2 regions of the Sphingobium sp. MP9-4 genome follow, and region 2 is predicted to be linked to the other one. Evidence: predicted binding sites of a transcription regulator. Region 2 holds the regulator's gene; the other holds the start of a gene.
What was found. Region 2 encodes LexA, which represses DNA repair genes until DNA is damaged. Its sites were predicted from a motif close to GTTCCNCNCTTGTTCT; they were not measured.
Positions count from the first base shown of each region.

Region 1 (14,543 bases), on a different contig from region 2:
TGGCGACACCGATGGCGGCGCGGGCGCGGACTATCCGGTGAACGGCGTGGCCAACGGCTTCGGCCAGAGCCAGGGCAATGTCCGCGATCTCGACCAGCTGACCCAGGAAGTCCGCCTCGCCAGCAATGGCGACAGCGCCTTCAAGTGGCAGGTTGGCGGCATGTATTTCGACAGCCGCGACACCACCGATTTCTACCAGCGCGCCTATTTCCTGACCGGCACCGCCAACAATCCCAACAACTGGGTGCGTCTGCGCAACAAGAATGAAAGCTGGGGCCTGTTTGGCCAGGCGAGCTACGAAGTGGTACCGGGCCTGACCATCACCGCCGGCGGCCGCTACACCAAGGACACGAAGGAAACCCGTCTGGTCCGCGCCACCGCCAATGCGGCGGGCGTCTCGACCTATGCCGGCCGTCGCTATGTGAAGCTGACCGGCAAGGAACCGAGCTGGGACGTCAGCGCGCTGTATGAAGTCAGCCCCGAGGTCAGCCTCTATGCCCGCGTCGCGCGCGGCTTCCGTGGCCCGACCATCCAGGGCCGCTCGGCGGTGTTCAACAGCGACTTCACCACGGCGGATTCGGAAACGATCATGTCGTACGAAGGCGGCATCAAGACCAACCTGCTGGGCAACCGCCTGCGCTTCAACCTGTCGGGCTTCGCCTGGAAGGTGAAGGACATCCAGCTCAACGGCAATGACGTGAACGGCAATGGCGTGTTGTTCAACGCCGACGCCGCCAAGGCCTATGGTCTGGAAGCCGATCTGGAAGCGCGTCCGTTCGACAATCTCACTTTGTCGGCCGGCCTCAGCCTGCTGCACAGCGAGATCAACGACAAGAATGTCTATGCCCAGGTCTGCACGCTGAACGGCGTGGTCGTCTGCACCGTGGAAGACCCGACCGTCACCAACGCGCGCGGCGTCTTTGCCCAGATCGACGGCAACCCGCTGCCCAACGCGCCGAAATACACTGCCAACATCGCGGCTCGTTATGACGTGCCGCTGGGCAATGGCGGCAAGATCTTCGCGGCGACCGACTGGAACATCCAGGGCTACACCAACTTCGTCCTCTACAAGACGAAGGAGTTCTACTCGAAGGGCGACTTCGAAGGCGGCCTGAAGATCGGCTACACCGCGCCGGACGGCAAGTACGAGATCGCCGCCTTCGCCCGCAACATCACGGGCGAGAAGAATATGAAGGGCGTGATCGAAAACTATATGGCGCCGGTGTTCAACGAACCCCGCATCATCGGCGTGTCCTTGAGCGGCAAGCTGTAAGAGTAAGTCCTATTCCTCCCCATGCGCAGCATGGGGAGGGGGCTGCGCCCTTTCTCCGTTCGTTTCGAGCGAAGTCGAGAAACATCATCGGTACCAGAGAAGGCGCGCCATCTACATGATAGCGCGCCTTCGTCGACTAGATCGTTTTCTTAGATGTCCCGCCATCGACGCATAATGTGCGCTTGAGAAAAGAGATTAGCGGTCGGCCAGATTTGCCCTCATTGCTCGCAAACCACCAAATGCCGAGAGCTATGCCTATGGGGATGAGGGCCGTGATGGCCTTTACGGCCGTATAGATAATTGGGTCAGCCGGTGGATGATCTGGTCGGTAAATGATCAACGCTACGCTGCCCCAAAGCGCTCCGACCGTCATGGGAACTAGGAATAGCACAAATTGGATACCCGGTATCAATCGCCCCACAATGCGTGTGCCAGCCATCTCCGGTCGCAATTTTGCTACGAGCTTTGGCTCTGAGGAGCGATTAATCCAGTCGAATGCGCCAAGCCACATCACCAATATGTGGCCTATAAATTTACCTCGTGCTCTCAGGTCCGCAGGGCGTTCCCACCGGGGTACGAATTTTGCCTCCAACCGCCGCCGGCACTCGTCCGGCGGCAGAGGAGAATAGAAGTCTATCTTCGTGCCAAAAGGCCGAAAGCTCATGCCTTCTCCAGCAGCTTCTCTTTCCTGATCTTTTCCTGCCACACCAGCGGGGCGAGGCGGTGGACATTCTGGCCTTCGCTATCGACGGCGACGGTGACGGGCATGTCCTCCACCGTGAACTCGTAGATCGCTTCCATGCCCAGATCCTCGAAGCCCACGACCTTGGCTTCCTTGATCGCGCGGGCGACCAGATAGGCCGCGCCGCCGACCGCCATCAGATAGGCGCTCTTGTGCTTGGCGATGCTGTCGGTGGCGGCCGGGCCGCGCTCGGCCTTGCCGACGCAGGCGGCCAGGCCCTGTTCCAGCATCATGTCCATGAACTTGTCCATGCGCGTCGCGGTGGTGGGGCCGGCCGGGCCGACCACTTCGTCGCGCACCGGATCGACCGGGCCGACATAGTAAATCACGCGGCCCTTGAAATCGACCGGCAGGGTCTCGCCCTTCTCCAGCATGTCGGCGATCCGCTTGTGCGCGGCGTCGCGGCCGGTCAGCATCTTGCCGTTCAGCAGCAGGCGGTCGCCATGCTTCCAGCCCTGCACCTGTTCCGGCGTCAGCGTGTCGAGGTCGACGCGGATCGCTTCCTTGCTCGGCTTCCAGTCGACCTGCGGCCATTCACTGAGCTTGGGCGCTTCCAGATAGGCCGGGCCGGACCCGTCGAGGGTGAAATGCGCGTGGCGGGTCGCGGCGCAGTTCGGGATCATCGCCGCCGGCTTGCCCGCCGCATGGCAGGGATAGTCGTGGATCTTGATGTCGAGCACGGTGGCAAGGCCGCCCAGGCCCTGCGCGCCGATGCCCAGCGCATTGACCTTGTCGAACAGCTCGATGCGCAGTTCCTCGATCTTGTTCTGCGGGCCGCGCGCCTTGAGCTCGCCCATGTCGATCGGGTCCATCAGGCTTTCCTTGGCCAGCGCCACCGCCTTTTCCGCCGTGCCACCGATGCCGATGCCCAGCATGCCCGGCGGGCACCAGCCCGCGCCCATCTGCGGCACCATTTCCAGCACCCAGTCGACGATCGAATCGCTGGGGTTCATCATCTTGAACTTGGTCTTGTTCTCGCTGCCGCCGCCCTTGGCCGCGACGTCGATGATCACCTTGTTACCCGGCACCATTTCCACGTTGAGCACGCAGGGCGTGTTGTCCTTGGTGTTCTGGCGGCTGAAAGCGGGATCCTTCAGGATCGACGCGCGCAGGCGGTTCTCGGGGTTGAGGTACGCCTTGCGCACGCCCTCATCGATCACCTCCTGCATCGACCGGCTATTGTCGTCCAGCCGGCACTCCATGCCCCACTTCACGAAGACATTGACGATGCCGGTGTCCTGGCAGATCGGGCGATGCCCTTCGGCGCACATGCGGCTGTTGGTCAGGATCTGGGCGATGGCGTCCTTCGCCGCCGGATTGGCTTCGGCCTCATAGGCCTTACCCAGTGCCCGGATATAATCCATCGGGTGATAGTAGGAAATGAACTGGAGTGCGTCGGCGACGCTCTCGATGAGGTCGGCGGTCTTGATGACGGTCATCTACCCTGGTCCCTATTCTTGCGGCCCGCCTCTGCACGGCAGGTCCCTGCAAGGCGGGGCTATAGGCCTTTGAGGCGATGAGTCCAGAAGAGGGTTGCGGTTCAGGACGCAAGCGGCCCGTCGGCAAAGGGAAAATTCTGCCACCAGGGCTGCATTTCGCGCAGCACCCGCGCAAAGCTCGGCCGCGCCTCCAGCCGGTTCAGATAGGCGCCCAGCACCGGATGGCCGGCGCGCAGCGGCACGATCCTGTCGGCATAATAAAGCGAGGGCGCCGCCGCGCAGTCGGCCAGCGACAGATGATCGCCCGCTGCCCAGGTCCGCCCCGCCAGTCGATCCTCCAGTACCGCATAGATGCTGCGCAGCGCCGCCACATTGGCGGCCACGCCATGGGGATCGCGCGCATCCGCGGGCCGCAGCCGGTCGGCCACCAGCGCCTGCATCGGCCCCATCACATAATTGTCGAACAACCGGTCCATCAGCCGCACCTCGATCGCCGCATCGCCATCGACCGGGATCGGGCGAAAGGTGCCGGGTTCGTGCCGGCCCAGATATTCGACGATGATGCTCGCCTCCGCGATCGTCGCGCCGCGCACCGGGTCATGCAACACGGGGAATTTGCCGAGCGGCCAGAGCGCCTGCCATTCGGCCAGGGCCGCTTCATCCTCCAGGATGCGCGGGGTGAAAGGCGTGCCATTTTCGTAGAAGGCGATCAGCACCTTCCAGCAATAGGAGGAGAGGGGATGGTAATAGAGGATCATGCCTGCCTCCCGATCGCTGCGGATGGATTCGCCTGCCTTCCCATCATCATAGCGTATCGCGCGACGATATGCAGGGGGACGATAAAGGCAGCGATTCAACAGATTGTGGTCGCGTCCGTGCCTCTGCCCCCATGTCATGATTTTGTCGCCAATCGCGCGACGCGCGCATTTGCGTGGCAAGGCAAATTTATTTTTTAATTTCATAGGCCCCCCTTGTCTTTTCTAAGGCCCTTGGAAGTCCGCGCGTCGTTGCGCTATGGGGTGGCGTGTCAGCGACGAAACGAATCCCGGCGTCGATGAACCGAGTCCCCGAACTGTCATTTACCCTCTTGCGTGTCGGCGGGGCTGTGGCACTATCTGTGGTATCGGGACCAAGGGGGTCACCCAATAGATTGTGATTGCATTGTCGGACCTGCTTCCGGCGATATGGGGCTTTTGTCCTTGCGATCGGATCGGTTGACCCCATTTCTGTCCCGGCCCGATCGGGTTCATGCTATGATGCCTGGGTGCGCCCCGGCATTGCTGGACCGAATCGAACGGAACAGGAACAATCGGGGGCTCGCATGGACTTTCGAGATAGTGAACAAGGTGGAAACGGCGACGTGGCGACGGTAATGGACGAGCGTATCGAGGATCTGGTGGACAAGGCCGAGCCCAAGGCTGCCAAGGGCAAGGCGACCGAGTCCGCGTCGTCCAAGATTCATGAGCGTCGCTTTCATGTCGTGACGGATTCGTCGCGCGATGCGCTGCTGACCGAATTCGGCAAGGACACGCTGAACGATCGCTATCTGCTGCCCGGCGAGAGCTATCAGGATCTGTTTGCCCGCGTCGCCGCCGCCTATTCGGACGATGCCGACCATGCGCAGCGCGTCTATGACTATATCTCCAAGCTCTGGTTCATGCCGGCAACGCCCGTGCTGTCGAACGGCGGCACCGGCCGCGGCCTGCCGATCAGCTGCTATCTGAACTCGGTCGACGACAGCCTGGAAGGCATCGTCAACACCTGGAACGAGAATGTCTGGCTCGCCTCGCGCGGCGGCGGCATCGGCACCTATTGGGGCAGCGTGCGCGGCATCGGTGAGCCGGTCGGCCTCAACGGCAAGACCAGCGGCATCATCCCCTTCGTCCGCGTGATGGATTCGCTGACCTTGGCGATCAGCCAGGGCTCGCTGCGTCGCGGCTCGGCCGCCTGCTATCTCGACGTCTCCCACCCGGAGATCGAGGAGTTCCTCGAAATCCGCAAGACGAGCGGCGATTTCAACCGCAAGGCGCTCAACCTGCACCATGGCGTGCTGCTGACCGACGAGTTCATGGAAGCGGTGCGCGACGGCAGTGATTTCAACCTGCGCAGCCCCAAGGACCAGTCGGTGCGCGGCACCGTCAATGCTCGCGCGCTGTTCCAGAAGCTGGTCGAGGTTCGTCTCGCCACCGGCGAACCCTATATCGTCTTCTCCGACACGGTGAACCGGATGATGCCCAAGCATCACCGCGACCTGGGGCTCAAGGTCTCGACGTCGAACCTCTGTTCGGAAATCACCCTGCCGACGGGTCGCGACCATCTCGGCCAGGATCGCACGGCGGTCTGCTGCCTCTCCTCAATGAACCTGGAAACCTGGGATCAGTGGAAGGATCATCCGACCTTCGCGGAAGACATCATGCGCTTCCTCGACAATGTGCTGCAGGACTATATCGACCGCGCCCCGCCGGAAATGGCCCGCGCCAAATATAGCGCCAGCCGCGAACGCTCGGTCGGCCTGGGCGTCATGGGCTTCCACAGCTTCCTGCAGGCACGGGGCATCCCGTTCGAAGGCGCCATGGCCAAGTCGTGGAACCTGCGCATCTTCAAGCATATCAATGCCAAGGTGAACGAGGCGTCGATGATGCTGGCGCAGGAGCGCGGGCCGTGCCCCGACGCCGCCGATCAGGGCGTGATGGAGCGCTTCTCCTGCAAGATGGCGATCGCGCCGACCGCGTCGATCTCGATCATCTGCGGCGGCACCTCGGCCTGTATCGAGCCGATCCCGGCGAACATCTACACCCACAAGACGCTCTCGGGCAGCTTTGCGGTGAAGAACCCCTATCTGGAAAAGCTGCTGGTCGAAAAGGCTAAGGATTCGAGCGCCGTGTGGAACTCGATCCTGGAACGCGGCGGCTCGGTCCAGCATCTCGACTTCCTGACCCAGGAAGAAAAGGATGTGTACAAGACCAGCTTCGAGATCGACCAGCGCTGGCTGCTCGAACTGGCGGCCGATCGTACCCCCTATATCGACCAGGCCCAGTCGCTGAACCTGTTCATCCCGGCCGATGTCGAGAAGTGGGATCTGCTGATGCTCCACTTCCGCGCCTGGGAACTGGGCATCAAGTCGCTCTATTATCTGCGCTCCAAGTCGGTGCAGCGCGCCGGCTTCGCCGGTGGCGTGGAAGCGGACAACACGATCGACGCCCCCAAGTTCGAGATCGGCGAGACCACCGACTATGACGAGTGCCTCGCCTGCCAGTGACGCCTTAATTTCCTCTCCCCTTGTGGGAGAGAGTGTTGGGTCGGCCATGCCCCCGGCATGGCCTGAACAGCGCGGGGCGCTGTTCACCCAACGCTGGGCCCGCGCCACGTTGAGCAAGAGCATCTAACCATGGCATTCCTGGTAGCTATCTCGCTCTTCTCGATCGGTTATGGTGTCTATGCCATGATCTGCTCGGGGCGAATTGCGGAACAAAATGCCGCCTTCATCGCCAGCGGTGAAGAGACCTATTTTGAACAACGACGGAGTTGGCAGGCCTATGGCACAACCCCGCCGGATGACATGGCGGCCGTTCGCAAGAGGGGGCGCCGAGAAATTATCATTGGTGCGATCGGACTGATCGTCGCTGCACTTTTTACTTATTTTGCGAACTGAGGAGTTCGACGATGCCCCTTCTTCAAGCCTCCAAGGTCTACAAGCCCTTCGAATATCCCTGGGCCTATGAATTTTGGAAGCGCCAGCAGCAGCTCCACTGGCTGCCCGAGGAAGTGCCTCTGGGCGAGGATTGCCGTGACTGGGCGCAGAAGCTCAGTGACCATGAGCGCAACCTGCTGACCCAGATTTTCCGCTTCTTCACCCAGGCCGACGTGGAAGTGCAGGATTGCTACCACGAGAAGTACGGTCGCGTGTTCAAGCCGACCGAGATCAAGATGATGCTGACCGCGTTCAGCAACATGGAAACGGTCCATATCGCCGCCTACTCGCATCTGCTCGACACGATCGGCATGCCCGAAAGCGAATATTCGGCCTTCCTCCAATATAAGGAGATGAAGGACAAGCATGACTATCTCGCCCAGTTCGGCGTCGACACGGACGAGGATATTGCCAAGACGCTGGCGATGTTCGGCGGCTTCACCGAAGGCCTCCAGCTCTTCGCCTCCTTCGCGATGCTGATGAACTTCCCGCGCTTCAACAAGATGAAGGGCATGGGCCAGATCGTCACCTGGTCGGTCCGCGACGAAACCCTGCATTGCGAAGGCATCATCAAGCTGTTCCACAGCTTCGTGAAGGAACGCGACTGCCTGACCGCATCGGTCAAGGACGACATCATGGACATGTGCCAGAAGACCGTCCGCATCGAGGACGCGTTCGTAGACCTGGTCTTCGAAATGGGCCCGGTCCCCGGCATGACGCCCAAGGACATCAAGAAATATGTCCGCTACATCGCCGACTGGCGCCTGGGGCAGCTGGGCCTCAAGCCCATCTACATGATCGACGAGCATCCGCTGCCCTGGTTGACCCCGCTGCTCAACGGCGTGGAGCATGCCAATTTCTTCGAAACCCGCGCGACCGAATATTCGAAGGGCGCGACCCGTGGCCAGTGGAACGACGTCTGGGACGCGTTCGACCGCCGCAAGAAGCTCAAGGGCGCCGAAGCGGCCAATGTCGACGAAAGCGATCCGGACATGTTCAAGGCCGCCGGCATCGCGGCGGAATAAGATCACAGCGCGACGCGCCATGCGCGTCGCGCTGTGATCAAGCCCGCGCGGCGCTGACGCGTTTAAGGCTGCTGATCAGCCAGCATCACGGCAGCTTGCAAAGGGCTTTCGACCTGTTCGAGGGGAGGGGAGGCGCGGGGAGCGCCTCCCCTTTTTTGTGCGCTGCTGGAGCGCCCCGCATCGCGTCCATAACGGACCAGTCTCGCGCCGGAATGGCGATGTCCTGGGCTATGGTCCGGTCATGAGCAGCGCCGTCGATCCCCCATCTCCGCCATTTTACGTCTTCGTCTGCAATGTCTGCGGCAGCGATCAGGTTACGCGCGAAGCCTGGGCGGCCTGGGACGTCGCGACCCAGGCCTGGATCCTCAACACGGCCTTCGACTTTGCCTATTGCCATCGCTGCCTGGGCTATGCGCAGCTCGACCGGCTGCTGCTGACCAGCCCGCCATCCGGCTTGCCGTCCCGCACCCCGGCCTTCCCGCCGGCGCCGGGCTGATCGGCGCGGCGGGCGTGACGCTTCCTTAACCGCCGCCATGCCAGACCGGTCGCCATGTTCGGCGTCCGACTCCGCTCCCTCTTCACCAGCCGCTGGATGGCCCTGCTCTGGGCGATATTGGTGCTGCTGAGCGCGATCCAGTTCGTGGGCAGCGATGGCGGTGATCAGGCCGGCGCGGATCAGACCGCGACCGCGGCGCTGGACGGTCTCGACAACAGCCAGCGCGCCATCATCGCCAACACGCTCTGAAAGGCGCAGGGCGGGCGTCGCGGACGCGCTGTCCTATTCCTTCCCGCAGGCCTATATTGCCGTCTGGCGTCGGGCCTGTCTTTGACGCTCACTTGTTCCAAAGTGACAAATGTTGGAAATTAAATGTCAGAATGTGCGGGAAATATGCGAAGTTAAGCGCAGCATTTCCTATTTCGGGAGAGGGGGGCTGCGCTTGGTCTCGTCATTCTGTTTCGATCATGCAACATTGTTCCCGGCAAACAGTTCTGACCCGCATCCCGTCGATGCGGAAAGTGGAGGACCGATGCGATGCCCAATGCCCTGAAGGCCATGATCGCCACGCTCGCCCTTGGGGCGATGGCCATTTCCACTCTGCCTGCTGCTGCCCAGCATCGGCCGAACGATCATCGCCCCGGTGGCAGCCAGCATGGCCGTCCCGGCGGTTCCAACGCGCATCGGCCGCCCAGCCATGGCGGCAATCATGCCCAGCGACCGCCCCAGGGTGGTCGCCCCGGTGCCCAGCGTCCGCCCCAGCCCGGCCGGCCGGGGGCAGGCCGCCCGCCCCAGCCGGGCCGGCCCGGCAATGGTCGTCCGCCCCAATATGGCCGTCCCGGCAACCATCGCCCGCCGCCGCCCCGTGGCAATTATCGCCGGCCCGGCCCGCCGGTCTACGCCTATGACTGGAACCGGCCCGATCCGCGCTATGGCGGCCGCTATCGCCCCGACCGCTATTATCGCGGCGGCTATGCGCCGATCCGGGTCGACCGCAGCATGCGCATCTATCGCGGTTATGACGACCGCTATTATTGCCGCCGTTCGGATGGGACCACCGGCCTCATCATCGGCGGCGCGATCGGCGCACTGATCGGCGGCCAGCTCGATCGCGGCTATTCCAACACGGCGGGCATATTGATCGGCGGCGGCGCCGGCGCGCTGCTCGGCCGCGAGATCGACCGCGGCAGCCTCAGCTGCCGCTGATCGGAAAAAGGGGGCTAGGACGCCCCCTTTTTTCAGCACCAGGGGTGGCGGCGTCCGTCCCAGGTCCGGGCCAGCCCTTCGTCCACCAGCTGCTGGCCGATCGACTGACCATCACGCGTCACGATCCGCAGCGCCCGGCCATATTTGTCGGTCGCCCGTCCGTCGATCTCCAGCGAGAAGGGGCCGGCATTCATCAATTGCTGCAACCGGCTGGTTGCCCGCGCGCCCAGCGCGCCTTCCTCCGAGCAGCGCGGCCCATGGGTTTCGGGCGTGTCGATGTCGGCGATCCGATATTTCTCGCCCCGGAACCAGAAAGTGTCGCCATCGACGACGCAATTGGTCCCGCCGCCGCTATGGCAATAGCCGAAATCGGCCGATAGCTGGTCGGCGCTGGCGCTTGACGGAGCGGTGCCGGTCGACGCCGTCGGCATCGCGATCTCGGGTGCCAGCCGCGCCCACCAGTCGGGCGCCTGCCAGCCGATCATCATCCCCAGCGCCAGCACCAATCCCAGTGTCTTGCCGCTGAAGCCGCTGCGCCGCGCCGCCTCCCGGCGCCAGAATGTGTCGATGCGGTCGGGGGTGAATCGGTCGGGGCGTCTGGACATGGCGCGCCCCTAGCAGGTTCAAGAAAAACAGAGGGTTAAATCTGATCCGGCTTGTCGCCATTTCGGGGCGAACCGGCGTTTGATCGGGATCAATGTGGGAAGCGCAGGGGATGCGCAGGGTGCGCCGGCCTCAGCCCATGGAGATTGCCGCATGAACGCCGCCGCGCCGCCCAGCCCCTATGTCCGCATCGGCGGCGAACCGGTCGTCCGCGCTATCGCAAACCGCTTCTATGACCTGCTGGAAAGCGACCCGGCCTATGTCGAGCTGCGCGCCATTCATGCCGCCGACCTCTCCGTGGTGCGCCACGGCCTCACCCGCTTCCTGTGCGGCTGGCTGGGCGGCCCACGCGACTGGTTTCAGCGCGGCACCTGCATCATGTCGCTGCACCGCGCCTTTCCGATCACGCCGCAACTGGCCGATCAATGGGCGACGGCGGCCGCCTGCGCCATCGCCCTGCAGGAAGATCTCGACACCGACATCGCCGACGCCATGGCGGAAGCGCTCGGCCATATGGCGCGCGGCATGATCAATTTCGGCCTCGCGCCGGCACAGGCGCACCCCCGCTAGCGGCTAGTCGTCATCCTCATTGAGGATTTCGTCTTCCTCGCCATCATCCTCGTCGTCCATGCGCGGCTCGCCGTCGAACGCGCCCTCGTCGATCCAGCCGGACCGGTCCATCTCGTTCATCTTGTCGACCAGGTCGGGGACATCGTCGGGGATGATCTGCGCCGGGTTGCTCCGCCCGCCATGCTCGCTCTCTTCGCTCAGGTCGCTGCTCCGGCCCAGCGCATCGTCGGCGACGTCGTTCGCCTGGGTGCCGGCATCGGCCTGTTCGCTATTCTCCTCACTCTCGTCGGGGAAAGGGCGATTGTCGGACATCGTCATGGCGCGTCTCCTTGCAGGGGCATGTCCCCCTCCAACGATCACCCCATTTTCCCGTTCCGTGCAAGCGCGCCCGGAAACGCACTGGACAGCGCGGAACCAAGGGGGCAAAGGCCGTCGCGATCCTTTTCGCCCCGATCCTTTTCGCATCGCAACAGGAATCCCTCCATGTCCCGCCAGCTCATTTCCTCCGGCTCGCCCTTCGAGGCGCAGGTCGGCTATTCGCGCGCCGTCGTCCAGGGCGACTGGTGCTTCGTCGCCGGCACCACCGGCACCGATCCCGAAACCAAGATCATGCCCGAAAGCGTGGTCGATCAGGGCGTCAACGCGCTCAAGGTGATCGGCAAGGCGCTCGAAGACGCCGGCTTCTCCTTTGCCGATGTCGTGCGCGTCACCTATTATATCACCGACCCTGCCTATTGGGACGATCTGGGCAAGGCCACAGCGCCCATCTTTGGCGAAATCCGCCCGGCCGCCAGCTGCGTCGTCGCTGGCCTCATCAAGCCGGAGATGAAGATCGAAATCGAAGTCACTGCCTTCAAAGGGTAACAGGGATACAGCATCATGATTACCATGTACGGCATCAAGAATTGCGACACGATCAAGAAGGCCCGCAACTGGCTGGATAATGAGCGCGTCGCCTACAGCTTCCACGATTATAAGGTCGCGGGCGTCGACAAGGCCAAGCTGGAGGAATGGGTGATGGAGCATGGCTGGGAAACCATCCTCAACCGCTCCGGCACCACCTTCAAGGCGCTCGACGCGGGTGACAAGGCGCATATCGATGCGGACAAGGCGATCCTGCTGATGATCACCAACCCGTCGATGATCAAGCGCCCGATCCTCGACACCGGCAAGGGCACGATCGTCGGCTTCAAGGCGACGACTTATGAAAATGCGCTGAAAGGCGTGATGGCGTGATCGGACGGGGGCTGCTGGGCATCGGGGCATTGCTGATGATGGGCCTGCTCCCCCTCTCTGCCGTCCGGGCCGCCGACCCGCTGATCATCGCGCATCGCGGTGCCAGCGGGGAGCGGCCTGAACATACGCTCGCCAGCTATGAGCGGGCGATCGACCAGGGTGCCGACTATATCGAGCCTGATCTGGTCCTGACCAAGGATGGCGTGCTGGTCGCCCGGCATGAGAATGAGATTGGTGGCACCACCGACGTCGCCGACCATCCCGAATTTGCCGATCGCAGGACGACCAAGACGATCGACGGCGTGGCCATGACCGGCTGGTTCACGGAGGATTTCACCCTCGCCGAATTGCGCACCTTGCGGGCGCGTGAGCGCCTGCCTGATCTGCGTCCGGCCAATGTCCGCTTCAACGACCTTTATCTCATCCCGACCTTCGAGGAGATATTGAAGCTGGTCCGGGCCAAGGAGGCGGAGCAGCATCGTCGCATCGGCCTCTATCCCGAAACCAAGCATCCCAGCTATTTCGCCGGCATCGGTCTGCCGCATCAGCAGGTGCTGCTCGATCTGCTCGGCAAATATGGCTACACCAATGCCGACGATCCGGTCTTCATCCAGTCGTTCGAGGTCGGCAATTTGAAGGCGCTGCATGAAGCGACCCGGCTGCGCCTGATCCAGCTGGTCGATGCAGAGGGCGGGCCCGCCGACGAGCCGGGTACCACCTATGCCGACATGATGACCGTATCGGGGCTGGAGGCCATTGCCGGCTATGCCACCGGTCTTGGTCCGTCCGCCGCCATGGTGCTGGCGCCTGAAGGGCCCACGGCGCTGGTGGGCCGCGCCCATGATGCCGGGCTTCAGGTGCATATCTGGACGCTCCGGATGGAAAACAACTTCCTGCCCGACCAGTATAAGCGCCCGGATGATCCGCAGGGCCGGGGCGATTTCGCCGGCTATGTTCAGGCGATCGCGGCGACCGGTGTCGATGGCATTTTCAGCGACTTTCCCAGACAGGCCCGCGACGCGCTGGGCGGTACGACGCCCTGATCGGCGATATCGCGCAAATTAAAGCGCATTTTCCCTTCTCTACTCTGCGGCTCGACTTGCCAAAGCCGGGCCGCAGGCGAATAACGAACAGACCATGTTGTCCCAGAAGACCCGTTACGCCATCCGCGCGCTCCAGCATCTTGCCGACCGCTATCGCCAGGGGCCCGTGCCTCTAAACGAGATTGCGACGCGCCAGAATATCCCGGCGAAATTCCTGACGGTGATCCTGTCCGAACTGTCGCGCGAAGGGCTGGTGGCGACCCAGCGGGGCCGCGACGGCGGCTATTGGCTGGCGCTGGCACCGGTCGACATCAGCTATGGCGATATCGTCCGCCTGACGCGGGGATCACTGGCTCTGACCCCCTGCGCCAGCCGTTTCGCGCATGAAACATGTACCAACTGCCTGCCCGAAAGCGAATGTCGCCTGCACCGGGTGATGCTGCGCGTCCGCGATGAAACCGCCAAGGTTCTAGACAGCATCAGCTTGGCTGAACCTTTCGCCGCTGAAGGGCTGGCATAAGGGGCAGCGACGCCGGAGTGTTGACGCCCTTGCGCTCGCCATGCCGCTTCGCCACATCAGCGCGATGACCACGCCGCCGCTCAAAGCCGCCCTGATCCCCGTCACCCCGCTGCAGCAGAATTGCACGTTGTTCTGGTGTACGGAAACGATGCGCGGCGCCTTTGTCGATCCGGGCGGCGACCTGCCGGTGCTCAAGCGCGCTGCTGAGCAGCATGGCGTCACGATCGAAAAGATCCTCGTCACCCATGGCCATATCGACCATTGCGGCCAGGCCGGCGTGCTGGCCCGCGACCTCAATGTCCCGATCGAGGGGCCGCATGAGGATGATCGCTTCTGGATCGATCGGCTGCCGCAGGATGGCGAGCGCTGGGGTATCCCCGGTGAGAGTTTCGAGCCCAGCCGCTGGCTGGTCGACGGCGACCAGGTGACGGTCGGCAATCTGACTTTCGACGTCTATCATTGCCCCGGCCACACGCCCGGCCATGTCGTCTTCCACCATGCGCCGAGCCAACTCGCGATCGTGGGCGACGTGCTGTTCAAGGGATCGATCGGCCGCACGGACTTTCCGCGCGGCAATCATCAGGACTTGATCGACGCGATCACTGGCAAACTCTGGCCGCTGGGCGGCCAGACCGCTTTCGTCCCCGGTCATGGCGAGATGAGCAATTTCGCCTATGAACGGCGGACCAATCCCTATGT
Region 1 is NZ_LUFI01000003.1:78,973-93,515, reverse strand. It holds gene A0U87_RS02380 (TonB-dependent receptor) at 1-1,273, shown strand, start outside; gene A0U87_RS02375 (fumarate hydratase) at 1,934-3,454, opposite strand; gene A0U87_RS02370 (glutathione S-transferase family protein) at 3,556-4,212, opposite strand; gene A0U87_RS02365 (ribonucleoside-diphosphate reductase subunit alpha) at 4,827-6,713, shown strand; gene A0U87_RS02360 (hypothetical protein) at 6,843-7,106, shown strand; gene A0U87_RS02355 (ribonucleotide-diphosphate reductase subunit beta) at 7,118-8,170, shown strand; gene A0U87_RS02350 (hypothetical protein) at 8,412-8,666, shown strand; gene A0U87_RS02345 (hypothetical protein) at 8,721-8,915, shown strand; gene A0U87_RS02340 (glycine zipper 2TM domain-containing protein) at 9,204-9,872, shown strand; gene A0U87_RS02335 (thermonuclease family protein) at 9,905-10,477, opposite strand; gene A0U87_RS02330 (globin) at 10,629-11,045, shown strand; gene A0U87_RS02325 (hypothetical protein) at 11,049-11,363, opposite strand; gene A0U87_RS02320 (RidA family protein) at 11,529-11,909, shown strand; gene A0U87_RS02315 (ArsC family reductase) at 11,925-12,281, shown strand; gene A0U87_RS02310 (glycerophosphodiester phosphodiesterase) at 12,278-13,324, shown strand; gene A0U87_RS02305 (Rrf2 family transcriptional regulator) at 13,419-13,844, shown strand; gene A0U87_RS02300 (MBL fold metallo-hydrolase) at 13,909-14,543, shown strand, end outside.
Region 1: the regulator LexA is predicted to act here: its motif matches at 4,793-4,808, upstream of A0U87_RS02365 (ribonucleoside-diphosphate reductase subunit alpha).

Region 2 (14,543 bases):
GGCAAGGCCGGCGACGGTATCGGTGCCGATCGCGGCGATGCTGTCGCGCGAACGGGTGATTAGGCTGTCCAGTGCGCCGGCCTGATCGCGCAGCCCGGCATCGGTCAGGGCGAGCGTTTCGCGGGCCTGGAGCAGGGTGGCGTCGAGCCGCTGGCGCAGATCGTCCTCGATCGAGCCAAGATCCTGGCCCAGCGCGGCGAGCGCATTCTGGCTGGTGGCGGTGATGCTGGCCTGGGCACGGGCGACCAGCGCTTCCAGCGTGGCACGCTGGGTCGAAAGCCCTTCCTGCGCGCGCTCCATCGTGTCGCGCACCTGATCCATCGAGGTTTCGAGGCGACCGCGCAGCGATGCCTCGACCAGATCGAGATCCTGGGTGAGGGCGCGAACCGCACCATCGCTGGTTTCGCCGAGCGACAGGGCAACGCGATTGACCAGCACGTCCAGTGCGGCCGACTGGGCATCGATGTCCTGCCGGGTCTGGTCCATGGCGGCGCGCGCGCTCTGCGCCGATGTCTCGATCCGCCCGGCGGCGATGTCGGCCAGGCCGTTGACCTCGTCGGTGGCGCTGCGGGTCGTCTCCTGCAACTGGCCTAGCTGGCTCGACAGGCTCTTGGTCGCGGACAGGGTGCGGGTGCGGGTGTCGTCGGACAGTTCGCCCAGCGCGTGGAGGCGCGCTTCGAGCGTGTCGATCCGTTCGGCCAGCGCCTGACCATTGTCCATGATCTGCGCGGCCATGCGCACGGCCCGTTCTTCGAGTTGAGGCATGGCGGCGATCAGCGCGTCCATCCGCGCGACCAGAGCGGTGCCAGCACGCTCGGCGCTTTCGGCGCGATCGGCGGTGGTCTGGGCGCGGCCGGCGATCAGTTCGGCCGATGCCTCCATATTGCTGCTGGCGGCGGCGCCATAGCTGTCGAGCAGTTCGGCCTGATCCTGCATCGTCTGGCGTGCGGATTCGAGCCGGTCGGCGATCCGGCCGAGGCGCAGTTCGAGCAGTTCTGCCTCGGTCCGCAGCGCATGGGCGGTATCGAGATAGCGGCGCGATTCGGCGCGGCTGTTACGCACGATCAGCAGATAGGCGATGCCGAGCAGGCTGATCGGCACCAGCAGCGTGGCGACGAGCGCGGGCCAGGCGGCCGGGCCGGCGCGCCACTGATCCGATACGATCGTTGCCCAGAGCGCGAAGCCGAGCCAGAGCGCGGCCAGCAGGCCGAGCCCGATCCGGGCGTTGCGCACCAGCTTTTCGCCTTCCCCCTGCGCGTCGTCAGGGGCATCATCAATGTCCAGTACGGCCTGCTTCAATAGCAGGATGTCATCCGCGGCCGGCGCGTTGCCGGTCGCGTTTCCCTCGTCTCGCCAGAATTCGACGATTGTGCTGCCCCCATTCATGGGTGTGATCCTATCATCTTTTCCGTCTGCGCAAATGCCTTGTTACCAAAACTTAACGCAATTTCGATAGCTTCCGTCCCCATGTCCTATGATCCTGGCGCTCTTAATGCGGCATTGGCCGCCGCCGTCGGCGAAGACACGGTGCTGATCGCCGATCTGCGCGTGGCTTTCCTTGAAAGCGCGGAGCGCCATCTCGACCTGATGAGCCGGGCGCGCTGCGACGCCAATTGGGAATTGGCGGCCTGGCGCTTGAAAGGCCTGGCGGCGAGTTTCGGCCTGACCAGCCTGATGGCGCTGGCGGACGAGGCGGTCGAGGCCGCGCCGGGCGATCCGCGCGCCTTGCAGCGCTTGCGCAGCACGATCGCGCTGCTTCAGCAGGGCTGAAACCGGTGATTTGAAAGCGCCTGCTTGCGCTGCGTCGTTCGGCTTGCAAGAAGATCGTCGCAATCAAAACGGGTCGGTTTCCAGACAATATGACATTCGCGGCCATTCTCAGTGCCAGCCGGGCTTCAGGTGATTCGCCTGCAGCGCTTCGCGCCACCCTGCATTTCGCCGGCCAGACGCTGGTCGAATATCAGGCGCGACAGGCGGTCCGGGCCGGTGCGGACCGGATCATGATCCTGGTCAGCGTCATCACGCCGGCCATTTCGCAGGCGGTCGACCGGCTGAGCGCGGACGGCATTGCCGTCGCCCTGATCCGCGACATGGTGTCGATGGTGCGCGATGCGCCGCGCGACGCGGATGTGCTGCTGGTGGCTGATGGCGCGGTGGTGGCGCAGGGCCATTATGATGCGCTGGCGGGGCAGGCGGGCAATGCTTTGCTGGTCACTGACGACAGCCGCGCCAGTGCGCCGTTCGAGCGGATCGATGCGGGGCAGCGCTGGGCCGGGCTGGCGCGGATCAATCCGGCGCTGCTGTTCGGCACGCTGGACATGATCGGTGACTGGGATCTGGCGCTGACGCTGGTGCGATCGGCGGTGCAGGGCGGTGCGGTGCGAATCACCGTGCCGCAGGATGATCTGCTGGAAGGCCGAGTCGCGCTGGTCGACGGGCAGGAACAGGCGGACCTCGCCGCGCAGGCGGTGATGTCGACCGGCACGCGATCGGGATCGTCCAGCCGCGGCGGGATCGAACATTATTTGTTCGGGCCGCTCGCCCGGCTGCTCGGCCCTGCATTGATGCGGAGCCAGGTGCCGGCGATGCAGGTGCGGATCGGTTCGATCGCGCTGGCCGGCATTGCGTTGATGCCGCTGGAACTGGGCTGGCCGGGCACCGGGCTCAGCCTGTTGCTGCTGGCGCTGCTGCTGGCGGAACTGGCCGATCGACTGGATGAAATGGCGCTGCGCCGGCCGCCGAGCGGCTGGATCGCCTTTCTAGCGCCGGGGCTGGCGCTGATCGGCGTGATGCTGTCGGGCAGCGGGATGGTGCCCAACTATCTGGCGTTGCTGCTGGGCATCATCACGCTTGCCGATCGCTGGCGCCGGACCGGGGCGGCGCGCGCCTGGATGATCTTCACGCCCGGCACCGCGTTGCTGGTGCTGCTGCTAGCTCTGCTGACGGGGGCGGAGGCGCTTGGTTTCGACGTTGCCATGCTGGCGGCGATCGGATCGATTGGGGCGATCATCCTGTCGCGTCGGGGCGGATGATTTTTGTCGCATCGAGAGCGTTGATTTTGCTGTCAGGGTTTAGTGCATTTTAACGACGTGGGGTTATGCTGCCTTGCATGAGCGCCCACACGTCCCTTGCCGGATCCATCATGGCGGACAGCTGGCCCATGGCACATGTCATGGCCGGCATGTCGGCCGTGCCCGTCGGCCATGCGATTGATCTCGCCTTTTTCTTTCCGGTCGAGGACCGCGCGCGCCATGATGCGCTGATCGCGGAGACGCGCCGTCATCTGGGCGGATGCCTGACTGCGATCGAGACTGCGCTGAGGCTGAGCCTGGCGGGTGATCCTGCAATTGCGGCAGCGCTGGGACGTTGGCCCGATGGGCTATGCTGGCCGACCATCTGTGCGCAGCCGACCCTGCTGGGGCCGGCCTTGCTTGCCCATATGCAGATGCGTGCGGGGGTCAGCCTGTTGCTGCGGCAGATCGGGCGCCCCGATGGCGAGCAGCCGGAACAGCCCGAGGCCGAATCGATCCTGTCGTCGGACGATCCCGAAATTGGTGACGCGATCGTCGCGCTGGCGCTGGCCGAGGGGCAGTGGCAGGCGATGGGGGGCGAGGATCAGCCGATGCGGCCCGATCTGCCGGCCGAACATTTTGCCGAACTGGTATGGACTGCAGCGGCCTGTCTGGCGGCGGTGGTGCAGCGCACCGCGCTGGAGCCGGACAATCAATTGCTGGGCGCGTTCGAGCGGGCGGGCTGGGCGCTGCTTGCCAGCCATGACGAAAGCAATGGCCCGATCGCGGCGGCCGACCAGCTGGTGCGCCGGTTGGGGCCGCAGGCCGATGCGCCCGACCTTCTGGGCGCGGCGCTGGGGCAGCGGCGTTTCCTGCTGTTTGCGGCGCTGGCCGGGCGACGGCTGCGCCTAGGCACCGCGCAGGTGACGGACATATTGATCATGGGGCCGGTGATGCAGGTGGCGACACTGTGCCGGGCGCTGGGCGGAACCGGGGCGGATTATCGCCATCTGCTGCTGGCGCTACGGCCGGTGCGGCCGGGTCTGTCGGACGCGGTGATCGTGGCCGAGGCCGACCAATATCAATTGCTGAGCGACGTGAAGGCGGAAGCCGTGGTGGGCGCCCTGCGCGCGCCGGCCGCCTTCCGCGCGAAGCTCGATCATTTGCGGCGCGTCACCGGATGAACATGACGCTCCACCCCTCCATCGTCCGGGCAACGGCATCGGCGGACGGCACGCTATTGAGTGCCGATGCCCCGCTGCTCGCCTTGCAGCGGGAGGCGGGGAGCGATCTGCTGGGGCCGCTCGCCATTCCGCAACTGGCGGCTGTGGTGCGGTTGGCGGCGCGATTGGGCGTCACGGTGTCGCGGCCGGTGGTCGCGGCGGCGGAGCGCGGCGATATCGACATGTGGGTACGGGCGCGCAGCGACGAAGGGCCGGACGGGCGCATCGTGTCGCTGGCGGTGGTCGACTGGAGCGAGCGGCCGCCGCTTGCCAATACCGGCGATCATAGCCGGCGCGAGGCCGATCTGGCGGCGCTGGCCGATGGCTGGACCTGGCAGATCGACACCCAGTTGCAGTTCCAGATGGCAATTGCCGGGACCGACCGGCAGGGCGCATTGCCGACGCAGCCGCCCATGCCGGGTAGCCGTTTCTCCAGCTATTTCGAGTTGCAGAGCGATGGTGAGGGCGACATGGCGATCCTGCGCGGCTTCACCCAGCGCCGCGCCTTCCGCGATCAGGTCGCGACATTGGTGCATGATCCCGAACAGCATGTGCGGCTGGCGGGCTTTCCGCTGTTCGATCTGGCCGGCCATCTGGTCGGCTATCGCGGCAAGGCCTGTCCGATCGAGCGACCGCCGGCGCTGGCGCGGGCGGATACGACGCAATTGTCGCTCTATCCCGGCGAGTTCGGCAAGCGGCTCGACCGGTCTCTGCGCCAGCCGCTGGGGCGGATCATCGCCAATGCGGACACGATCGGCGCGCAACTGGAAGGGCCGTTGCGGCCCGATTATGCCGATTATGCCAATGATATTGCGACTGCCGGCCGTCACCTGATGGCGCTGGTCGACGATCTGGCGGATCTGCAGGCGATCGACCGGCCCGATTTCGGCGTGATCATCGAGGATGTCGACCTCGCCGACCTGGGCCGGCGAGCCGGCGGCCTGCTGACGGTCAAGGCGCTGGATAGGCACATCAAGATCCATTGCCCGGATGCCGACCAGATATTGATGGCGAGGGGCGAGTTCCGCCGCGTGCTGCAGATACTGGTCAATCTGGTCGGCAATGCGGTGCGCTATTCGCCCGAGGGATCGCAAGTGCGCATCGTCGTGGAGCGGGAGCATCGGCAGGCACGGGTGCTGGTGATCGACCAGGGGGCGGGCGTGGCGCTGGAGGATCGCGAGAAGATTTTCGACAAGTTCGAGCGGCTGGGACGTGACGATCCCGGCGGTAGCGGGCTGGGCCTCTATATCTCGCGCAAGCTGGCGCGGGCGATGGGCGGCGACATCAGCGTTGGCGGCACGCCGGGCGAGGGCGCGCGCTTCATCCTGACGCTGCCGGTGCTCGACTGACGGGCGCGCGATCGCGCTTATATGAGATAAAGAGCGCTTGTTTGTCCGGCCGATGCTGCCCCGATAGGGTGGTGGCATGGACAGATCGCATTGCCTGGCCACCTATGGCACGCTGGCGCCCGGACGGGCCAATCATCATCAACTGGCGGAACTGCAGGGCAGTTGGCAGGCAGGGCATGTGACCGGCCATCTGGTCGCGCATGGCTGGGCCGCGTCGATGGGCTTTCCCGCCTTCATTCCCGACGAGGGCGGTGCGGCGGTGCCGGTTCAGCTGTTCCGGTCGTCCGACCTGCCGGCGCACTGGGCGCGGCTCGATGCGTTCGAGGGGGCGGATTATCGCCGTGTCGCGATCGATGTGGTTACCGATCAGGGGCGCGTGCCGGCCTGGATCTATGTCCATGCAGGGGTAGGCGGCTGAGCCCTAAACGAAAAACGGCGCCCGATGGGGCGCCGTTCCTCTTGTCTCTTGTGACCGCGTCTTAGCGCTTGTCGACGGCGACATAGTCGCGCTGCGTCGGGCCGGTGTAGAGCTGACGCGGACGGCCGATCTTCTGCGCTGGGTCCGAAATCATTTCGTTCCACTGCGCGACCCAGCCGACGGTGCGGGCGAGGGCGAAGAGCACGGTGAACATTTCGGTCGGGAAGCCGATCGCCGAGAGGATCACGCCCGAATAGAAGTCGACATTCGGGTAGAGCTTCTTCTCGATGAAGTAGGGATCGTTGAGGGCGATCTGCTCCAGTTCCTTGGCGACGTCGAAGATCGGGTCGTTGACGCCCAGCTTCTCCAGCACGTCCTTCGCGGTCTTCTGCATCACGGTCGCGCGCGGATCGTAATTCTTGTAGACGCGATGGCCAAAGCCCATCAGGCGGAACGGATCGTCCTTGTTCTTGGCGCGGGCGATATATTCCGGGATGCGATCGACGGTGCCGATTTCGCGCAGCATGTTGAGCGCGGCTTCGTTCGCGCCGCCATGCGCCGGGCCCCACAGGCAAGCGATGCCGGCCGCGATGCAGGCGAACGGGTTGGCGCCCGACGAACCGGCAAGACGCACGGTCGAGGTCGACGCGTTCTGCTCATGGTCGGCATGCAGGGTGAAGATCTTGTCCATCGCGTCGACGACGATCGGATCGATCTTATACTCTTCCGCCGGGACCGAGAAGGTCATGTTCAGGAAGTTGGCGGTGTAGCTGAGGTCGTTGCGCGGATAGACGAAGGGCTGACCCACCGAATATTTGTACGCCATCGCAGCGATCGTCGGCATCTTGGCGATCAGGCGGTGGCTCGCAATGCGGCGCTGTTCCGGATCGTTGATGTCGGTCGAGTCATGATAGAAGGCCGACAGGGCGCCGACGACGCCGACCATGATCGCCATCGGGTGGGCGTCACGACGGAAGCCGCGGAAGAAGGCGGTCAGCTGTTCATGCACCATGGTGTGGCGCGTGATGGTGTTGGTGAACTCGGCCAGTTCCTTGGCCGAAGGCAGTTCGCCGTTCAGCAGCAGATAGCAGACTTCCATGAAGCTGGACTGTTCGGCGAGCTGGCCGATCGGATAGCCACGGTGCAGCAGCACGCCGGCGTCGCCATCGATATAGGTCAGGCCCGACTCGCAGCTGGCGGTCGAGGTGAAGCCCGGATCGTAGGTGAACATGCCGGTGTTGGCGTAGAGCTTGCGAACGTCGATGACCTGGGGACCGACGGTACCATCCATGATGGCATAGTCCTTGGCCTCTCCGCCAACGGTCAAACTGGCATTATTATCCGACATGTTTTTCTCCTTAACTGCCGTCAACCGGCCACCACGTGCCCCGCAGCGGTCAGTCGCTTCAAGCTTTCCTCTTTCCCCAGAAGGAAGAGGACATCAAAAATACCCGGCGAGACCGTGCGCCCGGTGAGCGCCGCACGAAGCGGCTGTGCCACCTTGCCCAGGCCAAGCCCCGCATCCTCTGCCACGCGGCGTATCACTTCATCGATCGCTTCAACCGTCCAGGACTGGACGGGCTGGAGAGCGTCGGCTGTCTTTTTCAGCAGCTCACGCGCGGGTTCATCTAGCAGAGCAGACGCCTTCTCGTCAAAATCGAGCGGGCAAGATTTGAACAGAAACTCCGCGCCTTCTGCAATTTCGTTAAGTGTCTTGGCCCGCGGCTTGAGCGAAACCATCGCCTGGGTCAAAATATCGCGCTGGGCGTCATTCAGTTGCGTATCAAGACGCGACTCAACGCGCGGGGCGACCAGAGCGGCCAGGCGCGCCTCATCGGCCTCGCGCAGATAATGGCCGTTCAGATTTTCCAGCTTCTTGATGTCGAAGCGCGAGGGCGAACGGCCGACGCCGTCGATATCGAACAGTTCGATGGCGCGCTCGATCGAGATGATCTCCTCGTCGCCATGGCCCCAGCCCAGGCGCAGCAGATAGTTGAGTACCGCTTCGGGCAGCATCCCCATCTCGTCGCGATAGGCGTCGACGCCGAGCGCACCGTGGCGCTTCGACAGCTTTGCGCCGTCCGACCCGTGGATCAGCGGGATATGGCCATAGACCGGCTCTTCCCAGCCCATCGCCTTGATAATGGCCAGCTGACGGAAGGCGTTGTTGAGATGGTCGTCGCCGCGGATGACATGGGTGACGCCCATGTCATGGTCGTCGACCACGACGGCCAGCATATAGGTGGGGGTGCCGTCCGACCGGAGCAGGATCATGTCGTCCAGCTCGGCATTCTGCACCACGACGCGGCCCTGGACCGCATCCTCGATGACCGTTTCACCGGTCCGAGGGGCCTTGATACGGATGACGAAGGGGGCGCCTTCGGGCGCTTCCTCCGGCGAACGGTCGCGCCAGCGGCCATCATAGCGCATCGGCTGCTTGGCGGCGCGCTGCTGTTCACGCAGCTCGGCCAGCTCTTCCTGCGTCGCATAGCAGCGATAGGCATGGCCATTGGCGAGCAGCTGGTTGGCGACCTCGGCATGGCGCGGGGTACGCTCGAACTGGAACACGGCCGGCTCATCGCCGCCCAGGTTCAGCCATTCCAGACCGTCGAAGATGGCTGCCACGGCTTCCTCGGTGGAGCGGGCGCGATCGGTATCCTCGATGCGGAGCAGGAACTTGCCGCCATGATGGCGCGCGAACAGCCAGTTGAACAGCGCGGTGCGGGCGCCGCCAATATGCAGGAAGCCCGTTGGCGACGGGGCGAAACGGGTCACCACCTGCTTGTTCAATCCCGTTGCACTTGCCGTCATATTCGCTGACATTCTTCCTGCCTGATCCATGGATGCGACGCCCCCTAGCATGGCTTTTGAGCCACGACAAACGTCCGTTGGGCGCAGGACGGTGCGTATTGCGCACAATGGATTTGCGCGGATCGAACAATGGCTGGAGGTGGAGCGCGAACAGCTCGCCTTGTGGGTGCCGGTGGCGCTGGGCGCGGGCATTGCCGGCTGATTCGTACTGCCGGGACCGGCACACTGGCTGGCCAGTTGCTGCGCGGCGCTGGGGCTGGCCTGTCTGGCGCTGTTGCTGCCGGTGGGCGCGCGATTGCGGCATATGCTGGTGGCGGGCGGCTTGCTGGCTTGTGTTGGTTGCCTGCTGGTCTGGGGCAAGGCGACATGGCTGGGTCAGCCGCCGCTCGCCCGTCCCATATTCGTACAGGTGACGGGGACGGTGACGGCGGTGGCCAAGCTGCCGGCGCAACAGATGGTGCGCGTGGGGCTGCGGCCGATCGAGGCGCCAGCGCTGCCCGCGGCGATCCGAGTGAATATCGCGGAGGCGGATGTGCCCGAAGGACTGGGTAAGGGGGCGGTGCTGCGCTTTCGCGTGCGCCTGATGCCGCCCGCGCCGCCGAGCGTGCCGGGGGCGTTCGATTTCGCGCGGCGTGCTTATTTCCAGGGGATCGGGGCGACCGGGCGGGCGCTGGCGCCGATCGAAATGGTGGAGCAGGCGCGCGAGGGGCCGACGCTGCGGGCGCGACTGTTCGATCATATCGGCGGGCAGGTGGCGGGCGCACCGGCGGGGATTGCGGTGGCGCTGGCGACCGGCGATCAGGGCGCGATTGCCGAAGCGGATGCCGAGGCGATGCGGCGCAGTGGCCTTGCCCATCTTCTGTCGATCAGCGGGCTGCATGTGACGGCGCTGATCGGGGCGGTGATATTCCTGCTGTTGCGCCTGCTGGCGCTGATCCCGCGCGCGGCGCTGGACTGGCCGCTGATGCTGATCGCGGCGGCCGGGGGCGCGCTGGCGGGGATCGGCTATACGCTGCTGACGGGCGCGGAGGTGCCGACGGTGCGATCCTGCATCGCGGCGCTGCTGGTGCTGGGCGGGCTGGCGCTGGGGCGCGAGGCGATCACCTTGCGGCTGGTGGCGACCGGGGCGCTGGTGGTGCTGGTCTTCTGGCCGGAGGCGCTGATCGGGCCGAGCTTCCAGATGAGCTTTGCTGCCGTGGTCGCGCTGGTGGCGCTGGGCGAGCATCGGTGGTTCAAGGCGTTCGCGATGGCGCGGGACGAGCCTTGGTTGCGCAAGGCCGGGCGGACGGTGGCGGCGATGCTGATGACGGGCCTTGCCATCGAACTGGTGCTGGCGCCGATCGCCCTTTTCCATTTTCACAAGGCAGGTTTGCTGGGTGCGGTGGCCAACCTGATCGCGATCCCGCTCACCACCTTCGTCATCATGCCGCTGGAGGCGCTGGCGCTGGGCTTCGATCTGGTCGGGCTGGGCGCGCCCTTCTGGTGGCTCACGACCAAGGCGATCGCGCTGTTGCTGGCGGTGGCGCATGGCGTGGCGGCCAGCCCGATGGCGGTGATGCTGGCGCCGGCGGTGCCGGGCTGGATTTTCGGGATCATTGTCGTTGGTGGTCTGTGGTGCTTGCTGTGGCGCAGTCACTGGCGCTGGCTGGGGTTGGGGCCAATCGCAATCGGCCTGATCGGCATCGCGCTGCTGGCGCCGCCCGACATCGTTGTAACCGGCGACGGACAACATGTCGCGGTGCGAACACCGACGGGGACGATGGCGCTGCTGCGCGAGGGCGTGGGCGATTATGTCCGCGACGTGCTGAGCGAGAGCGCGGGCTATGACGGGACGCTGGAGGCGATCGCGAAGATGCCGCAGGCGCGCTGTTCGACCGATCTGTGCGCGGTGACATTGCCACGGGACGGGCGCGACTGGCATTTGCTGGTGACGCGCAATGCGATGCTGGTCGACCGGCCGATATTGGAGCGGGATTGCGCGGCGGCCGATATCGTCATCAGCGACCGGGGCCTGCCCTGGTGGTGCCGGCCGCGCTGGATGAAGATCGACCGCCGGCTGCTGTCACGCTCCGGCGGCCTGTCGATTGGCCTTGAAAGCGGCAAAGTTCACACCGTCCATCGGCCCGGAGACGCGCATCCGTGGATCGTGCGCCGCCGGCCCCGAACGGCCGGTCAGTTGTAGCGGCGCAGCAGGCCGGCGAGCTTGCCCTGGATGCGGACCTGGCGCGGATCGTAGATTTGCGGTTCATAGGCGGCATTGGCGGGATCGAGCCGGACCCGGCTGCCTTCGCGGCGGAAATATTTGAGCGTCGCTTCGGCGTCGTCGATCAGGGCGACGACGATCTGGCCTTCGCGCGCGACTTCGGTGCGCTGGATCAGCGCGAAGTCGCCGTCGAGAATGCCGGCCTCCATCATCGAGTCCCCCGACACTTCGAGCGCATAATGATCGCCCGAGCCGAGCAAGGCGGCGGGGACGGAGAGCATGGTATGGCTTTCCATCGCCTCGATCGGGACGCCGGCAGCGATGCGGCCGTGCAGCGGGATTTCGATCACGTCATTGGCGGCGGTCGGCAGCAGCACGGCCGGAGCCGACACCTTGGGCGTCGGAATGGCCGGCGCGGGCGCGCGGTGCATCGCGTCGGGCAGCTTGAGCACTTCGAGCGCGCGGGCACGGTTGGGCAGGCGGCGGATGAAGCCGCGTTCCTCCAGCGCATTGATCAGCCGGTGGATGCCGGACTTGGAGCGCAGGTCGAGCGCGTCCTTCATCTCCTCGAACGAAGGGGACACGCCGCCTTCTTCCAGCCGGGTCTGAATGAAGCTCAGCAATTCCTGCTGCTTGGGCGTCAACATCGGCGGTCCTCCATGGAACGAATGAAGAACGCATAGGAAACGGAAAGGGGCAAGTCAAGCGCGTTAAGCCATGCGCCGCTTTTGCCGGTCAGGCGGTCAGATAGTCAGGCGGTCAGGGGGATGATGTCGACCATGTCGCCGGCAATGGCGGGGGCTGAACCGGCCGGGCGGCGGATCAGACAGTCGGCCAGCGCCATGGCGGCTGTAGCGGCGCTGTCCTGCGCGGTGACCGAGACGATGCCGTCGGCGCCGCGATAGGCGCGCAGATAATCGTCGCGTTCCGCCGTCGCGCCGAGTGGGGCGGCAAGGCGGGCCTGCACGACCGGCGGCAGCGGCGCGCGCGATCCGGCGAGATGGCGGACCAGCGGGCAGAGGAAGAGGGTGCCGGTGACGAAAGCGGAGACCGGATTGCCCGGCAGGCCGAGGAAGGTGGCGTTCCCCAGGCGCCCGGCCATCAGCGGTTTGCCCGGCCGCATCGCGATCTTGTAGAAATCGAGCGTGCCGCCGGCGGCCGCAAAGGCGGGGCGGACATAGTCATGGTCGCCGACCGAGGCGCCGCCGGTCGAGACGATGATGTCGGCCTGTGCCGCCTGTTCCAGCGCCTGCGTCATGGCGCCAAGATCGTCAGGCACGATGCCGAGGTCGATCACGTCGCAGGGCAGGGCGGCGAGCAGGGCGGCCAACATCGGCGCGTTGGACGAGGGGAGATATCCCGGCGGCGTCGGCGCGCCGGGGGGGACAAGCTCATTGCCGGTCGAGAGCAGGGCGATGCGCGGCCGAGCACCGACGGGCAGACTGCCATGGCCGCCCAGCACCGCAAGCGCGATCCGGCCCGGCGTGAGGCGGCTGCCGGCGCTGACCAGCGGCGTGCCGGCGCGGAAGTCTGAGCCGAGCAGGCGGACATGCCTGCCGGACGTCAATATGCCGTCATGCGCGGTCAGTGTGTCGCCATCGCGCGTGGCATTTTCCTGGATCAATATGGCGTCGGCGCCGGCCGGCAAGGGCGCGCCGGTGAAGATGCGGCAGGCCTGGCCCGGTTGCAGGGCCGGGATATTGGTGTCGCCCGCGCTGCTGGTGGCGACCAGTTGCCACGGCCCGGCGCCTTCGGATGCGCGCACGGCATAGCCGTCCATCGCGGAAAGATCGGCCCAGGGCTGGTTACGGAGTGCGCTGATGTCGGTGGCGAGCCAGCGACCGGCACAGGCGGCGACGGGCACATATTCGGCTGGCAACGGATCGGCGAGGGCAAGGAGCCGCGCCTGCGCGTCCGCGACCGGCATCAGGCTCATCGGTCGCTGCTCTCCGGCGCGGACCAGTCGCCCGACTTGCCGCCGCGCTTGGCGAGCAGGCGAACATCGCCGATTATCATGCCCTTATCGAGCGCCTTGGCCATGTCATAGACGGTGAGCAAGGCGGCGGTCGCGGCGGTCAGCGCCTCCATCTCCACCCCGGTCTGGCCAGCGGTGCGCGCGGTTGCGGTGACGGTGACGCCGTCATCGTGGAGAGTAAAGTCGATGGTGACGGCGCTCAGCGGGATCGGATGGCAGAGCGGGATCAGTTCGGCGGTGCGCTTGGCCGCCATGATGCCGGCGACGCGGGCCACGGCCAGCACATCCCCCTTCTTGACGAGGCCGGCGGCGATCGCCTGCGCAGCGTCGGCCGCCATGGTGATGCGGCCGGCGGCCACCGCCTCGCGCGCGCTCACGGCCTTGGCCGAGACATCGACCATGCGGGCGGCGCCATCCTCGTCGAGATGGGTGAGGCCGGTCATGCGCCTGTCAGCAGGTTGCGGGTCGCCGCCTCGACATCGGCCTGGCGCATGAGGGTTTCGCCGACCAGGAAGCAGCGCACGCCATGATCGGCCATGGCGGTGAGGTCGGCATGCGAGCCAAGGCCGCTTTCGGCAACGAAGGTGCAGCCATCGGGCGCCTTGCCGACCAGTTCATAAGTGCGCGCGAAATCGACGCTGAAATCGCGCAGGTCGCGGTTGTTGACGCCGATCAGGCGCGAGCGGAGCTTGAGCGCGCGTTCCAGTTCGGCCTCGTCATGCACCTCGATCAGGGCATCCATGCCAAGGCCAAGCGCGGCGTCCTCTATCTCCTGCATCTGGGCGTCGTCCAGCGCGGCAACGATGATCAGGATCGCGTCGGCGCCGAGCGCGCGGCTTTCGAGGATCTGCCAGGGGTCGACGATGAAATCCTTGCGCAGCACCGGCAGCGCGCAGGCCGATCGGGCGGCCATGAGATAATCGTCATGGCCCTGGAAATAGGGCTCGTCGGTCAGCACCGAAAGGCAGGCAGCGCCACCGGCGGCATAGGCCACCGCATGGGCCGGCGGATCGAAATCGGCGCGGATCAGCCCCTTCGACGGGCTGGCCTTCTTCACCTCGGCGATCAGGCCGAAGCCCGAACGGGCGGCATCGTCCAGCGCCCTGCGGAAGCCGCGCGGCGGGGTCTGCTCGCTGGCGCGGGCGTGGAGCGATGCGATCGTGGTCGCGGCTTTGCGGCGGGCGACATCCTCGCGCTTGAAATCGCAGATTTCGATGAGCTTGTTGGTCATTGATAGGCAATCCAGCAATTGAGGAGCGCGTTGGCAAGGCCGTTGTCGATCGCTTCGGCGGCCTGTTCGACGCCTTCCTGGAAATCATGGGCAGCGTCAGCCACCACCAAAGCGGCGGCGGCGTTGAGCAGCACGGCGTCGCGGTAGGCACCGGCCTCGCCCTGGAGCAGGGCGCGGAGCGCCGCGGCATTATGGGCCGGGTCGCCGCCGCGAATGGCGGTGACGGGTTGGGTCGAGAGGCCGAGGTCCGCGGCGGTCAGGCGGCGCATCGCGACCACGCCGTCGGCCGTCACCTCGGCAATGTCATTGCCGCCGGCGAGCG
Region 2 is NZ_LUFI01000039.1:21,686-36,228, forward strand. It holds gene A0U87_RS13635 (hypothetical protein) at 1-1,386, opposite strand, end outside; gene A0U87_RS13640 (Hpt domain-containing protein) at 1,468-1,770, shown strand; gene A0U87_RS13645 (hypothetical protein) at 1,860-3,032, shown strand; gene A0U87_RS13650 (DUF2336 domain-containing protein) at 3,110-4,195, shown strand; gene A0U87_RS13655 (HAMP domain-containing sensor histidine kinase) at 4,192-5,583, shown strand; gene A0U87_RS13660 (gamma-glutamylcyclotransferase) at 5,660-6,001, shown strand; gene A0U87_RS13665 (citrate synthase) at 6,063-7,349, opposite strand; gene gltX (glutamate--tRNA ligase) at 7,370-8,824, opposite strand; partial or broken gene A0U87_RS13675 (ComEC/Rec2 family competence protein) at 9,021-10,982, shown strand; gene lexA (transcriptional repressor LexA) at 10,985-11,662, opposite strand; gene glp (gephyrin-like molybdotransferase Glp) at 11,767-12,951, opposite strand; gene moaC (cyclic pyranopterin monophosphate synthase MoaC) at 12,948-13,433, opposite strand; gene trpC (indole-3-glycerol phosphate synthase TrpC) at 13,430-14,221, opposite strand; gene trpD (anthranilate phosphoribosyltransferase) at 14,218-14,543, opposite strand, start outside.